2 regions of the Clostridium zhoujianii genome follow, and region 2 is predicted to be linked to the other one. Evidence: riboswitches for the same ligand, from Rfam matches in the RefSeq annotation. Region 2 holds a riboswitch; the other holds the start of a gene.

Region 1 (7,705 bases), 610 kb from region 2:
CTACTGCTATCTTTAAATTTCTATTCTCAAGATGATAGTTCTCAACTACTGTATCTATTTCCTTAAATTCTGTAATAATTTCATCTAAGTCCACAAATTTCTCAATTAATTCTGCACAAACCTCTATTTTTTCTATTAAATTATTTGTCTCTACACTTTGTACTAACCCTAAATGTCTACTAGATAACTTAATTTCATCGCACTTAGGAATATATCCAAATACCTTAATATCACAATTTTTTTCAATTACTGCTTTTAATAATTTATAATAGCTTTCACTAATACAATTTAAAACTACCCCAATAATATTTGCATCCTTAAAATCTTTAAGTCCATTTATCTCTGCACAAATAGTTACACTTTGTGCTTTTGGAGTTAATACTAATACTAAAGGTGCATTATTTAATAATTTAGACACACTATAAGTTGATCCATCTTCTGTAATTCCTTTACCATCATAAAGTCCCATTACACCTTCAACTACTGCTAAATCACCTTTTCCCCTAGAAAAACTTATTTTAACACCTTCTTCTCCCATTAAATGAAGATCTAAATTTCTTGATGACTTACCAGTTATTTCACTATGGAAAGCTGAGTCAATATAATCAGGTCCTACTTTAAAACCTTGAACATCGTAATTTCTATTTTTTAATGCTTTCATTAACCCTAAAGTAAATGTTGTTTTTCCTCCACCACTACAGTTAGAGGATATCATTAATGTTCTCATGTTTATTTGTGACCTCTCTTTTTATGTCCTTTTTTTGTCTCTCCAACACCTTCATATCTATTTTCTATTAAGTCATTAATTCTATTTATGTATAACTGATTGAATTTATCAAATTCACCAAGCCCCATCATTATTACCTTTACTTTAATCCCTTCTCTTTCAAACATAGATTTCCAAGAATATTCCTCATCAGAAGCTATATCATTTTTTACATGATCTCCAGCAACTAATAATAATGGCATTAATGTTACTTCTTTAATGTTCTTCTTTTTTACTCTATTTATAACATTTCCAAAAGTAGGATATCCTTCAATGGTACCAATAAAAACATTATCATACCCCTCATCTTCTAGAACGGATTGCAAAGCTCCATAAGCTGCATTCGCAGGATGTGCTGTACCGTGACCTACTAAAACTGTTCCTTCATTTTTATTAAATACCTCACTCATACCCTCAATAAACAATGAATAGTCCTGAGGTAATCCCTCTACTCCTTGATAATAAAATATAGGTCTTCCCAGTTTAATTGACTTAAATTTATCAGAATATGCATCACTAACTTTCTTTATGTAATTAAACTCTTCCCCTGCTATGATATGAAGAGGTTGTATTATTACTTCTTCATATTTTTCTTCATATAAATTCAGTAACGCCTCTTCAGGCATTTTAATTTCTATCCCATGGTTTTCTTTTAATTTTCTTATAATAAAATGTGAAGTAAAGGATCTATAAACATCAAAATCACTGTATTCTTCCTTTATCTTATTTTCTATACTACAAATTGATTTCTCTAATGCCTCTAAGTAACTGCTACCAAAACTTATGACTAATATAGCTCTTTTCACTAAATGTCTCCTCCTAATCTTTACTTACCCTTTTTTTCAAATAAAAAGGTACTCTTTCAAAGAGTACCCATATAAAACAAAAACAAATTAACTTTTTCCATAATAAATAAACCTACTATAACCTTACACTTAATTAGGTATAATATTAACTTGCTCTTGCTATGTGACTTCCCTCCGAAGGATAGCATAAAATTTTAGGCAGGTCTCCTGACTTAAGCTTCATCCGCCTCTCTTCCTTCCCGACTTAAACTGTCAGTGGATTTATTAGAGATTTGTCGGCTTTTACAGTAGCGGGGGCTGTAGTGGAATCTAACCACTTTCCCTTTTAATCTTTAGATAAACTATCTAAGCACCTAAAACTTCCATTATTTGATTATTTTTATTATATATTAGTAATTTATAAATTACAAGAAATTTAATAACTATCTAGATTTATATATTATTAGTATAAAGGTTGCTATAGCAGCCGCCATAGATAATATAATAATACCAGCTAATACATTTTCTTCATTTGATTTCCCTTCATCCTCAATATTTACTGTACTATCTTTACCTTTTATTTCATCTACTTTTTTTGATTCATTACTAGTTTTACCACTAGTTTTACCACTAGTTTTTACATCATTTTGGCTAGCTTGCTTTATAGTTTCATCGGAGGCACTACTCTCTTTTGAGTTCTCATTATCTTTATACTCTACCTCTATACTATTAAGAAAATATTGCTTTCCTTCTTCTCCTGATCTATCACCTTTAATTATATTAGTAATTTTATCAATATTTTCTTGGGATACAGATGACTTTGCATTAACAATGTAGCTTTCTATTTCATTATTATCAGCTTCCATTATCAACTTATTATTGCTTTTATCTTTTATGCTTAAACTCTTTTCAAAAAGATTATAAGATAAATTTAAATTCATTTGATTTGCTATAGTTGATGCTTTCTTATATACATTATAAATTTCATCAGCTTTAAAATCAGTAATAGAGTTTTTATCACCTACTAAAGTTCTAAGTTCTTCCCCTGACTCAATAACTTTATTTAATTCCTCCTTACTTAGCTTTAAATTCCTTAAATAATTTACTATATTTTTGCTATACTTATCCTCTATCCCTATTAACTTTAATTGTTCTTTTAACAAATTAGCTTCCATTGATAATATATCTATACTATAGCTGCTCTCGTAATTAATTAACCCTATTAATATATAAAATACTAATAAAAACTTTACGAATCTTTTCATAACTATATCACTCCTAGAATAATCTTACTCTTTAGATTATTACCATAAAATAAAAAAAATAGGCTGTATAATCAGCCTATCATATAAGTTTATTTTTTTATTTTATGTACTACTCCAGCCTCTTCATCTGAAACAGGAATTAATTTATCTCTAATTAATCCTTTTTCTCTTCTAGCATAAAAATAAAAGTCGTCTCCTACCCTACATCTAATATTTTCATTTTTAGCTATAGTATATTTATTTCCATTATAGTCTTTCCCAATATAATAAGATGATTTTTCCGACTTAATAATACATCTAAATGCTTGAGCCATAGTACCCCCTATATCTAATTTAATATAATTAACTGTCTTAATTCTACATCAACAATCTTTTTTTTTCAATCTTTTGAGTTGTATAATATATGATATTTAATGTTATTTTGGCAAATTGTGACTAAAGTCCCTATTATTTTCCCACATAATAGCGTTCTAAACATTTAAATTGTTATGGTTTTTCTACTTATTACAAAATGATTAATTTATGGATTTACACTCCAATTACTCATTTAGTCATTTGGACAAATTTAAAATAATTAATCAATATCTTTTGTTATTATTTTATAAATTCTTTAAATTATTACATTAATTAAAGTCGGATTTTGTCACACTATTTCAAACTTGTTTTTTATAATTATATCCTACATTCCACATTTTTAATTATTCTATAGGAATTTCTATACATTTGGTATATTATATAATAGTTTAATTAGGTTCATAACCAAAATATTATTTTTCACCATAATTTAAATATAAAAAAAGCTATATCATATGGCTTATAATATTTTTAATAAAAAAATAACCCCTAGAAACCTAGGAGTTATCTCATATTCTTTATTAATGCCAATTATTCATTACATTATCCCACATCATTTTGCCACACTTAGCCAACGTCACAGTTCCATAAACACTATTAGGTATACTAGTAGATAGAACAGTAAATACAAAGTTACCCTTTGGCAATTGAATTAATGCTGTATCATTTTCAACACCTTTCTTGTCTCCTGTCTTACTTGATATTTCAAACTTTAGATCATCTGGAATATATAAGGCAAGTTTATTCTTTATTTGCTGTCTTCTCAATATATCTATAAGCATAGTGCTATTTTCTTCACTTAAGTAAGTAGCATTATGAAGATGCTTCCATATCTTTGATAAATCATATGCACTTGTTATATTATCAATACCCTTTTTTACATCTCTCTCATCTATTGTCTTTCTATTAAGCTCCGTATTTATAAGGCCCATCTCTTTTATATCTGAATTAATTTGATCCATACCCACTATATCTATAATCTTATTTGCAGCTGTATTATCACTTTGAATAAGCATAGCTACTAGTAATTCAAATACTGTGTAATCTCTCTCATTAAACTCATGAATAATACCTGTGCCATATACCATATCCTTGCCACCTATTGGTATCTTATCCATAAAGTCTACCTTACCGCCCTCTACAGCTTTAATTAATGAAACTGCGATTGGAAGCTTCATACATCCTGCTGCTACCATTTGAACGTTTTCATTATACCCGTAAATAAACCCACTTGATAAATCCTCAAAAAAGAATCCATAAGTCCCTATTCTTGATTCTAAATATCTCTTTATCTCTTTCATAATACCCTCCAGCTTCTAAAGATTATCTGTCCTTAGGAAAAGTATAGCATATTTTCAGAATATTTTGAAGTATTAATTTATTTCTTGAAAAGAGCACTAATTCTTTTGAACTAGCGCTCTAATAATTAATCTCCGAAAGAAATCCCTATCTTTTTAGCTACCCTTACTAGCTCTCCATCTTCGCTTACATGCTTTGTCTTTTGGCCAATAACATTTTCTAAGCTATCAGATGAAATAGTGTCACCCTTTAAACAGACCATTTCACCAAATTTACCTTCATTCATTAACTCTACAGCAGCTACCCCATATCTAGTTGAAAGAATTCTATCAAAAGTAGAAGTAGTTCCACCTCTTTGAATATGACCAAGAACTGTACATCTAACTTCATGATTCTTAATCAATTGTTCTAAATCATCAGCTAATTTGTTTCCAATACCTCCAAGTCTAATTGGATCTGGACTATCTTTAACTATTTTCGAAACTACAACTTCACCATCTTTAGGCTTAGCACCTTCCGCTACTACTATTATAGTAAATAGTTTACCTTCTCTTTTTCTCTCTTCTACCTTTTTCTCTATCTTTTTAATATCATATGGAATTTCAGGAAGTAATATTACATCAGCTGAGCCTGCAATTCCTGATTCTAACGCTATCCATCCTGCATTTCTACCCATAACTTCACAAATCATTATTCTATGATGTGATTCTGCTGTTGTATGAAGCCTATCTAAAGCTTCAGTTGCAACATCTATTGCTGTATTAAAGCCAAAGGTTACATCAGTTGATGCTAAATCATTGTCTATAGTCTTCGGTACACCTATTACGTTAACTCCTTTTCTAGCAAAATCTCTTGCTGAAGTTAATGTTCCGTCACCACCAATAACTACTAATACATCAATACCTTCTTTTTTCATATTTTCTACAGCTACATCTGAAACGTCTCTTTTAACTTGTTTTCCATCTTCTTCTACTTGATAATCAAATAGGTTGTCCTTATTGGAACTATAAAGGATTGTTCCTCCCTTATTTAATATTCCTGATACAGACTCAAGTGTTAGAGGCATATAGTCGTTATTGTATAGACCTCTATAACCAAACCTATAACCAATAACTTCAATACCATAATTTAATATTGCTGTTCTTGTTACTGCCCTTATTACAGCATTCAACCCTGGACAATCTCCACCACCTGTTAGTAAGGCAATCTTCTTAATATGTTGTTCCATTTCTCAATTCCCCCTCAATCCGTATACATTAAGCTTAGTTGTTTATATTTTCAGTATATTCCAACAATTTAGAATAAAAAAATATATAAACTACTTTTTTGAGACATTTTCAACTTCCCTTCACAAAGTACTCAAGAGTAAAAATGTCCATTGCTTTTATTATAATATCACAATATTCAGAAATATTAAACCCTATTTTATCCAAATTGAATATTTTTTTCAATATTTAATATTCTTTTAAAATATCCTTTACAAATATATCAAAGATTTCTATTATACTTACTATTTCTTACCCATTTTACCTTGCGGTCAAACTAAAAAAGAGAGCCAAAGGCTCTCATAAGTTACTGTCATATCCTAAACTAAAGTAATTACCTTAGTAAACACTAAGATTGCTAGCAATACACCTGCTGCTACTCTATAAATTGCAAATACTCTCATTGGCTTTTTCTTTAAGTAAGCTACGAACTTATCCATAACTACTATTGATACAATAAATGCTACTATAAATCCAACTATTAATGCAATCCATAATGTTGGTGTCATTATTGAATAATCATATTCAAATAAATCCTTTGCTGAAGATCCTATCATAGCTGGTATTGCTAGGAAGAATGAAAATTCAGCTGCAATTGGTGTTGATATACCTGCAACCCAACCACCCATTATAGTGGAAGCACTTCTTGACATTCCAGGCCACATTGAAAGAACTTGGAATAATCCAACCTTAATCGCTTGAATTGGTGTTATCTTATCTATATCCTTAACTGCATGTTTCTTCTTTCTAAATATGTTTTCAATTACTATTAGTAATAAACCACCAACAATAAATCCAACTATTACAGCCTCTGGTCTAAATAAAGACTTAATTTTACTATAGAATAATATACCCATAATCCCTGCTGGAATTGAAGCTATAAGAACATTTATTCCAAATCTAAAACCTGTTTTACCTTCTTTACCACCTGTAAATATATATTTAAAGAATTCTACTACACTATCCTTTATCTTTTTCCAGTACAATACTACTACAGCCATTATTGCTCCAAGTTGAATAACAACCTCAAACATTTCAGCAAACTCTCCATGGAACCCTATTGCACTTCCTACTAATATCATATGTCCTGTAGATGATACTGGTATAAACTCTGTTAATCCTTCTACTATGGCTATTAATATAGATTTAAGTATAAATATTAGATCTAACCCCACTCATATCACTCACTTTCTTTATTAAAACTACGGTACTATTATACTTATTAATAGTATTGTTGTCCATTTAATTAATAAAATCTTAAGAAGTTACTTATCTCTTACTAGTTCAACTTTGCTTACTACATTGCTACCATCTAGGGATAGTTCTATCTTTGTATCACCAATTTTAAGCTCTAAGTCATGATACATATCTACCTTCTCCATCTCACCATCATTTACTCTTAGATAATAATCTCTCATTACTTTTCCGTCTTTAAAGCCACCCACAATATATGTGTAATCTTGATTGCTTTCCATTGGCTTTTTCATTAGGAGTAAATATGCTTTTGAGTCATTACCTGTTGCCTCTGCCTTTGGAGACTTTAAGAAAAGATCCTTACTTGTAGTATAAATAGTAGCTGGTATGAACCTACCTTCATTAATAAGGTCAATTGATTTTTCAGTGGAAGCATATGTAATGTAACTATTACTTCTCTTCATACTTAAGCTATTATCTATTGGAATTGTATATGAATATAAGTATTTCTTTATCTCTTTTCTATATGTATTTTGAGCACTTTTTCCTATGTAAGTTAAATTTTTAAGATCTTCTCCTATTATTTCAATAGCTGATAGTGGTACTCCATCTTTATCTAGATAGCCTCTATCTTTAAAGTCAATCATAACCCATTTATTATAATTATCACTCCAATACTCAACTACATAATAACTTGCATTTGATTGAAATTGGGGTTCTTCTTTTCTGAACTCACCAACACGGCTTGTGATCCCAGCAGATAATAAAATATCCCTC
Region 2 (7,705 bases):
CCTTCTTTAGGTATCCTTGGTGAATGTATATCATATACTCCAGGTCCTATTTCAAGTTTGAAATCACTCTCTCTTAAAAAGTCTAATAATAAGAATGTTGATCTAGCTGCTTCTATAGAAATAACATCTACATCCATATATTCTATGGCTTTTACTATGTCACTAAATTCGCTATAGCACATATGTGTATGAATTGATGTAGAAGCTTTTACTCTAGAATTAGTTAGCCTAAAAGCTGGTATAGCCCAATCTAAATAATCTTTATTCCAATCATTCATTCTTATTGGTAGCTTTTCTCTTAATGCAGCCTCATCTATTTGTATTATCTTTATTCCGCTTTCTTCCAGGGCTAATACTTCATCACCTATTGCCACACCAATCTGGTATGCTATATTCTTCAAATCTAAATCTTCCCTTGGGAACGACCAATTTAAGATAGTAATTGGTCCTGTTAGCATCCCCTTAACTGGTTTATCAGTTAACCCTTGTGCATAATTACTCCACTTTACTGTCAGATCCCTACTTCTTTGTATATCTCCAAATATTATTGGTGGCTTTACACCTCTTGTTCCATATGATTGAACCCATCCATTGGAGGTAAATATAAATCCATCTAATAGCCTTCCAAAGTATTCAACCATATCTGTTCTTTCATATTCACCATGTACTAAGACGTCAATATTTATCTCCTCTTGGAATTCTACTATTTCCTTAATTTTTTCTTTTATTTTATCTTCATACTCTATTTCTGTAATTTCCCCACCTCTAAAGGCCTTTCTTGCTTTCTTTACATCTTCAGTTTGAGGGAAAGAGCCTATAGTAGTAGTTGGAAGAATCGGTAATTTAAGCTCTTTTTTTTGTCTTTCTCTTCTTTCCTCAAAGGATTCATTCCTCCTAAAATCTTCTTCTTTTAGTAAAGTAATTCTCTCCCTAATCTTTTCATTAAAGCATAAATGATTAAATTTTTTTCTTTGAATTATATTTCGATTATTTATAAATTTTATATTTTCTTTATAGTTTTTATCATTAATCAACTCTCTTAACTCATTAAGTTCCTCTAGTTTTTCCTCTGCAAAAGCTAATGTTTCTTTATACTCTTCTTCTAATAAGTTTTCTTTTTTAATAGTATAAGGTACATGAAGTAAAGAGCATGATGTTCCTAAGATTAATTTTTCTTCTGGTATATATCCTCTAAGTTCTTCTATTAAGGATATACTTTGTTCATAATTATTTCTCCATATATTTTTCCCATTTACTACACCAGCAATTAATAGTTTATCCTTTGGAAAACCATGATTCTTAATTAATTCAATGTTCTTGAATCCTTCTACAAAATCTAAAGCAATTCCATCAAACTTATGATTTAATAAATCTGTATAAATATCTCTCACATCTCCAAAGTAAGTTTGTAAGATTAATTTATAATTTCGCTCTTTTTCTAAAAGATTTGTGTATATATCATTAAATAATTTAATATCATCCTCTGTTAAATCTGTAACTAATATTGGTTCATCTATTTGTAAATATTCCAAACCTATCTCATTAAACTTAAACAGTATATTTTTATAGACTTCTACTAGCTTCTCTTTCCAGTCAGATATATTCTTATCACCTTTTATATTAACTAATTTTATAAATGTAAATGGTCCAATTATTGTTGGTTTACTTTTAATACCTAACTTATTAGCTTCTTTGAATAATTCAAAGGGTTTATCATCATTTATCTTTAACTCTGCATCTTCTTCTAGTTCTGGGACAATGTAATGATAATTTGTATTAAACCACTTCTTCATAGGCAATGCTTTAACATCCCTATTATTCTTTTGATATCCCCTAGCCATAGCAAAATATGTTTCAAGCTTAGTTTCTTTTAATCTCTTATACCTTTTAGGTATTACATTTAAAAGAAAAGCTGTATCTAGGAAATTATCATAAAAGGAAAAATCATTTGATGGTATGATATCTATTCCATTTTCTTTTTGAGTAATCCAATACTCTTCTCTTAATCTTTTTGCAATTTCTCGAAGTTCCCTTTCAGAAATACTTTCCTTAAAGTACTTCTCCACTGCAAATTTCAGTTCTCTTTGTACCCCTATTCTAGGATATCCAATAATAGTTGTTTTTGTCATTTTGACCCCTCCTTAATCTTCATCCCAAAGATTTATTTTTTATATAAGGCAGGTTTCCTGGCTTATCTTCATTCTACTTATCTTCCTTCCCATTATGATAACAGTGGATAATAGACTTTCGTCAGATATACAGTAGTGGGTGCTGCTCAAGATTTTAACTTGATTCCCTTTTACCTTTCTTTTATGAAAGCACCTTATATTATTTGATAAAAAAATAGTGCACTAGAGAATAAATCTCTAGTGCACGAATAAACATACTCTATGAATTACCCTCTCATCTACTAGCCTTTTACAGCTACAGGAATTAGCACCGTATATCCTTGTATATGAACAAAAATATTGGTTGCTGGGTTTCATAGGGCCAGTCCCTCCACCACTCTTGATAAGAACTTTTATTTTTTTATCTGAATAAACAATAACATCTCTGTATTTTTATGTCAATAGTTTCTAGGAATATTTTACAACAAAGAAAAGCAGACCACTTTATTTAGTCTGCTTTTTATACTATGCTTCTAAAAGGAATGCATAATATCCTCTCATAGTTTCATAAATATCAACCTTACTAGCTATTTCCCATGGAGCATGCATATTATGAAGAGCTACACCACAGTCAATTACTTCCATATTGTATTGTGCAAGGATATAAGCGATTGTTCCACCGCCTCCTTGATCTACCTTCCCAAGTTCAGCTGTTTGGAATGTAACATCATGCTTTTCCATAATTCTTCTAAGTTCTGCCATATATTCTGCATTAGCATCATTACAGCCAGACTTACCTCTAGCACCAGTGTACTTATTAAATACCATCCCCTTACCAAAGTAAGCTGAATTTTTCTTTTCCATAACTGATGGATAGTTTGGATCAAAAGCAGCACTTACATCTGATGATAACATCTTTGAATTCTTAAGGGCTCTTCTTAATTTTATTTCTGAGTAATCTCCTACTCTGTCCATAACTTCTGCAACAGTATTCTCAAAGAACTTAGATTCCATTCCAGTAGCTCCAACACTACCTATTTCTTCTTTATCAACTAACAGACATACACAGGTCTTATCTATCTTTTCTATATCTAATAAAGCCATAAGTGATGTATATGAACAAACTCTATCATCATGTCCATATGCCATAACCATACTTCTATCTATTCCGTAATCTCTAGCCTTTCCTGCTGGAACAATTTCTAACTCTGCTGATATGAAATCATCCTCTTCAAAATCATACTTTTCTTTTAATAGTCTAAGTATGTTAGCTTTAACTCTATTCTTTTCTTCACCTTTAAGAGGCATACTTCCTACAAGTACATTAAGATCTTCACCTTCTACAACCTTATTACCTTTTTTCTCTTGTTGTGTTTGTGCTAAGTGAACTAAAAGATCTGATACTCCAACTACAGGATCATTATCATCTTCCCCAATTACTACATCAATCTTAGTTCCATCCTTCTTAACTACTACACCATGAATAGCAAGTGGAAGTGTAACCCATTGATATTTTTTAATTCCACCATAGTAATGAGTATCTAATAAAGCTAAATCAGTGTCTTCATAAAGTGGATTTTGCTTTAAATCTAATCTAGGTGAATCTATATGTGCTCCTAATATCTTAAGCCCTTCTTCTAATGGCTTTTCTCCAATATGGAATAGTGCAATAGCTTTATCCATATTGTTAGCATAAACCTTATCTCCAGCATTAAGACTTTCACCATTTTTAATAACTTCCTCTAAATCTCTATATCCTTTAGCCTCAGCTATTCTAATTGTTTCCTTTACACATTCCCTCTCAGTTTTACAATCAGACATAAATTTCTTATATCCATCATTAAAAGCAAAAATCTTCTTTATTCCTTCTTCATCATACTTATCCCACGCATTAAAATCTTCTTTGTTCATAAATATAGCCTCCTTAGTGTATATAAATAGTTTATCCTATGCTAATCCCTTCTAATACATTCTTTCACAATAAATCAGTATTAGAAGGGATTAGTTATGGTTAAATCTAATTTTATCCTATTACTTTATCCCCTGGCACCCATTGCTAATACTCCCATCTTCTACAAGTGAGAGCTAATCACTGCCACCCGCCTGGACTGGCGCCCCTTGAGGGTATTGGTTTTTCTATGCTTCCGATGAAGTAATCATCCTTTTAAGAAAACTCCACCTGAAGCTAATAATCACTTTATCTATCGCTTACTGCACTTATTCTTCCTTCTATAATATCTACAGCTGATACATTAGACATTAATGAATGTCTATAATTAACTGCTGCTGCTTCAATTATAACAGCTATATTACGACCAGGTCTTACTGGAACCGTTAATTTTCTAACATCAACTCCTAATATATTCATATATTCATAGTTAATTCCTAACCTATCATAATCATTATCATCCTTCCAATGCTCAAAATGCATTACAAGTGTTACATTTTTTTGCTGTTCAACTGAACTTAGTCCATATAATGCTGAAACATCAATTATGCCTATTCCTCTTACTTCTAACATACCTATTGTTATATTAGGAGAAGAACCTATAAGCTCTCCATCTATTTCCTTTATATCTACAGCATCATCTGTCACTAGCCTATGACCTCTCTTAATAAGCTCTAGAGCTGTTTCACTCTTACCTATACCACTTTCACCAGTTATAAGTATACCAATACCGTAAACGTCTACTAAGACCCCATGCAAACGTGTTTCTGGTGCTAGCTTGTCTGATAGATACATTGTAATTTTACTTATAAGCTTAGTTGTTACTAGCTTACTTCTTAAAACCCAAACCTTTTTCTTCCTAGCAGCATTCATTAACTCCTCATGAGGTTCCAAATCTCTTGCAATAATTATGCAATTCATATCAAATGTAAAATACTTGTTTAACCTCTTTTTTCTAAGCTCACTTTGCATATCATCTAAAAAGCTCCATTCTGCTTTACCAATCACCTGAAGACGATCAGGTGTAAAATAATTATAAAAACCTGCTAGCTGTAATCCAGGTCTATTAATATCATTAACAGATATACTTACACCTTGGTTTCCTTCCATAAGGACTTCAAGATCAAAATCCTTTATTAGTTTATCAACTGTTACTGACAAATCCCATCACCCTTTATTTCTTATTTTTTAACTCAATACCCTCTAACTGACCTCTGAAATTACGCTTAACATTATCTATATATCTTCTTCTTAACTTTTGTTGAAGTTCTTTCTCTTTATCTGATAAGCCCTCTTCTTGGCTTTTTTTATAAAGCATATTTATATGTTCTACTACTTCTTCTATTTTCATTGCATCTACATCCATTGTAATATCTCCTTTGTTTATCTATAGTCTATTTTACTACTTTATTAGTCATTATATATCTTTAATTTATTTTACATATATTTTGGTATATTATCAACCTTTACATCCCTATAGATATTATTTTGTTTTTTAACTTATATATACTAGAGAATAAATTATTCGTCTTTTTTCCTTAGTTTATGTATATTTACCCTGTGAAATTTCGTTATTCACCTTTCTAATCACACAGTAATTTATCATTTTTACCAAATATTGTCACTTTTTGTGTTATGAAATATTTTTACATTTTATTATGAGATGTTATAATAGTCTTGTGAGAAAATTTACTTATTTTGTAAAATGAGGTGATGAAATTGAACATGAAAGATTTGTCAAAACAAATACGTAGAAGAAAAAGACTTATTAATTTTTTACTCCTTTTCCTTCCTCCTACTAATAAGTTTATGGTAGCTTTATCCCAAGATTTGGACAAGCATATATATAAGTATCAGCATCATCTATCTCGTAGATATGAACGAAAGCAACGAGTTTACAAATACGAGAAACTTAGTGCATAAATAAAAAATACCTCAATGTAAATTGAGGTATTTAAATACAATTTGTTTCCCAACATGCCGTTTGCTTATATATTCAGACCTGCGTCTCGCAGGTGGGTTAAGCTCATTCTATCTCAGCCATCTTCTGCCACAATGTGTAAATGAAGCCCGACATCCCTAGAAGCTGTTGCAAATCCCGTTTATGTTATGTAGGTTGAATATAGTAAGCTTGGCGCACATCTCAGGAATCTTATGACTTTATTATATCACATAAAAATCACAATGCAATAGAAATTAATCCCTATAAGTAATCGTTTAATATATCCTCTAAATCTACATCTTCTGAATCCATAGCTATCATTGCAACGAACTTCATATAGTCTGAATTGTTAGCATCCATTTCTACTGCTTTAAACTTTCCTTCTACTTCAAATTCTTCACTTAGCTCTTCTATAACTTCTTCTACTGTATCTTTTGCCACGTCATTAAGATATGATAAATACCAATCTCTATACCACTCATCGCTATCTTCATCTAGGTCACTTTCTTCATTAGCATAAGCTCTAGCCGCAGATAATTCCTCCTTATCGAAATCATAATAAAATTTAACTATTATACAATTATCTGTTGCTTTTAATTCTTCTATTTCTGATAATCCATTATCCTCTAAAAATTCTATTACTTCTGCAACCTTCATCTTTTTCACTCCTTAATATATAAGCTTTTTATATTCTTTATGAACGGCTATAAATTCTTTGTCATCTTCAACAAGATTATATTCTTCTTTACCATCTACATGATCAACTCTAAAAGCAAACATATCTTCACTTTCTTCTTCATCTAATGGTGCTAATAATAAATATTCTTGTTTCTCTAAAAATATTCTTGCAACTGCTTCAAAATCTACTTTATTTCCATCTTCATCTCTGAAAGACATTATTTCCTTTTCTTCCATGTCCTACACCTCATCTTTATTTAATTTATCTCATATAAGTTTCATAATTAATTATTAACCATTAATATACATAAGTAAACACCTTATTGAATCCTATATGTTTATTTACCTAAATATTATAATCTAGTTCTATATATTAAATCAAACAATAATATATTATATCGAAAAAAACATGTCCACATAATAATTTATCTAACTTTACTTATTAAAAGTATAAAGAGAAGCACTAGGCTTCCCTTTATATCTTTCTTATTGCATTAAGTTAATAAATTTTTGAATCATTTCATCTGCTTTTTTATAATCATCTTGTGAAGGTACAAATGTAAACTTAAGACCTTGCTCAACTACATGTAATTTTAAAGACTTCATTCTGTCAGTTAACATATTTACACCTTCTCCACTCCAACCAAATGAACCAAATGCCATAGCTGCTTTACCTCTATTAATTATAGGATTTACTAAAGATAATAAATCCCAAGCTGGCTTAACTGCATCTGCATTTATTGTTGGTGATCCAATCATAAATCCATTAGACATTTCTATTAAAGCTGCTGCTTCTTCTATTGGCATAGATGTTATCTCATGAACTCCTGCACTATATCCCTTTTCCTCTAACTTATTTGAAATATATTTAGCCATATCCTCTGTATTTCCATAAGCAGAAATATAGAATACCTCTACTCTATTAGGATCAACTGGTTCTTCTGTAGCCCACTCTCTATAAAGGTCAAGATATTTCTTTACATTATCACCTTCATGAACTGGTCCATGACTTGGTGCAATTATTTCTAT

What was found. A riboswitch is a leader RNA that binds a small molecule or an ion and turns the genes downstream of it on or off. The one in region 2 is predicted to bind cobalamin.
Region 1: it holds a riboswitch for cobalamin, as region 2 does, so the genes downstream of both, ACSYT2_RS03565 (sirohydrochlorin cobaltochelatase) here and metE (5-methyltetrahydropteroyltriglutamate--homocysteine S-methyltransferase) in region 2, are expected to answer to the same signal.

The regions. Positions count from the first base shown of each region.
Region 1 is NZ_JBPUTF010000001.1:782,924-790,628, reverse strand. Features, by position in the region: gene ACSYT2_RS03570 (cobyrinic acid a,c-diamide synthase CobB) at 1-727, opposite strand, end outside; gene ACSYT2_RS03565 (sirohydrochlorin cobaltochelatase) at 730-1,572, opposite strand; cobalamin riboswitch at 1,753-1,944, opposite strand; gene ACSYT2_RS03560 (hypothetical protein) at 1,995-2,816, opposite strand; gene ACSYT2_RS03555 (hypothetical protein) at 2,906-3,130, opposite strand; gene ACSYT2_RS03550 (serine hydrolase) at 3,692-4,471, opposite strand; gene ACSYT2_RS03545 (6-phosphofructokinase) at 4,597-5,697, opposite strand; gene ACSYT2_RS03540 (undecaprenyl-diphosphate phosphatase) at 6,055-6,909, opposite strand; gene ACSYT2_RS03535 (hypothetical protein) at 7,000-7,705, opposite strand, start outside.
Region 2 is NZ_JBPUTF010000001.1:167,954-175,658, reverse strand. Features, by position in the region: gene metE (5-methyltetrahydropteroyltriglutamate--homocysteine S-methyltransferase) at 1-2,129, opposite strand, end outside; cobalamin riboswitch at 2,160-2,341, opposite strand; SAM riboswitch class I at 2,401-2,518, opposite strand; gene ACSYT2_RS00875 (aminopeptidase) at 2,634-4,019, opposite strand; gene hprK (HPr(Ser) kinase/phosphatase) at 4,306-5,217, opposite strand; gene ACSYT2_RS00865 (DUF896 domain-containing protein) at 5,231-5,422, opposite strand; RNA gene ssrS (6S RNA) at 6,022-6,209, opposite strand; gene ACSYT2_RS00855 (hypothetical protein) at 6,260-6,655, opposite strand; gene ACSYT2_RS00850 (DUF1292 domain-containing protein) at 6,668-6,913, opposite strand; gene ACSYT2_RS00845 (FprA family A-type flavoprotein) at 7,163-7,705, opposite strand, start outside.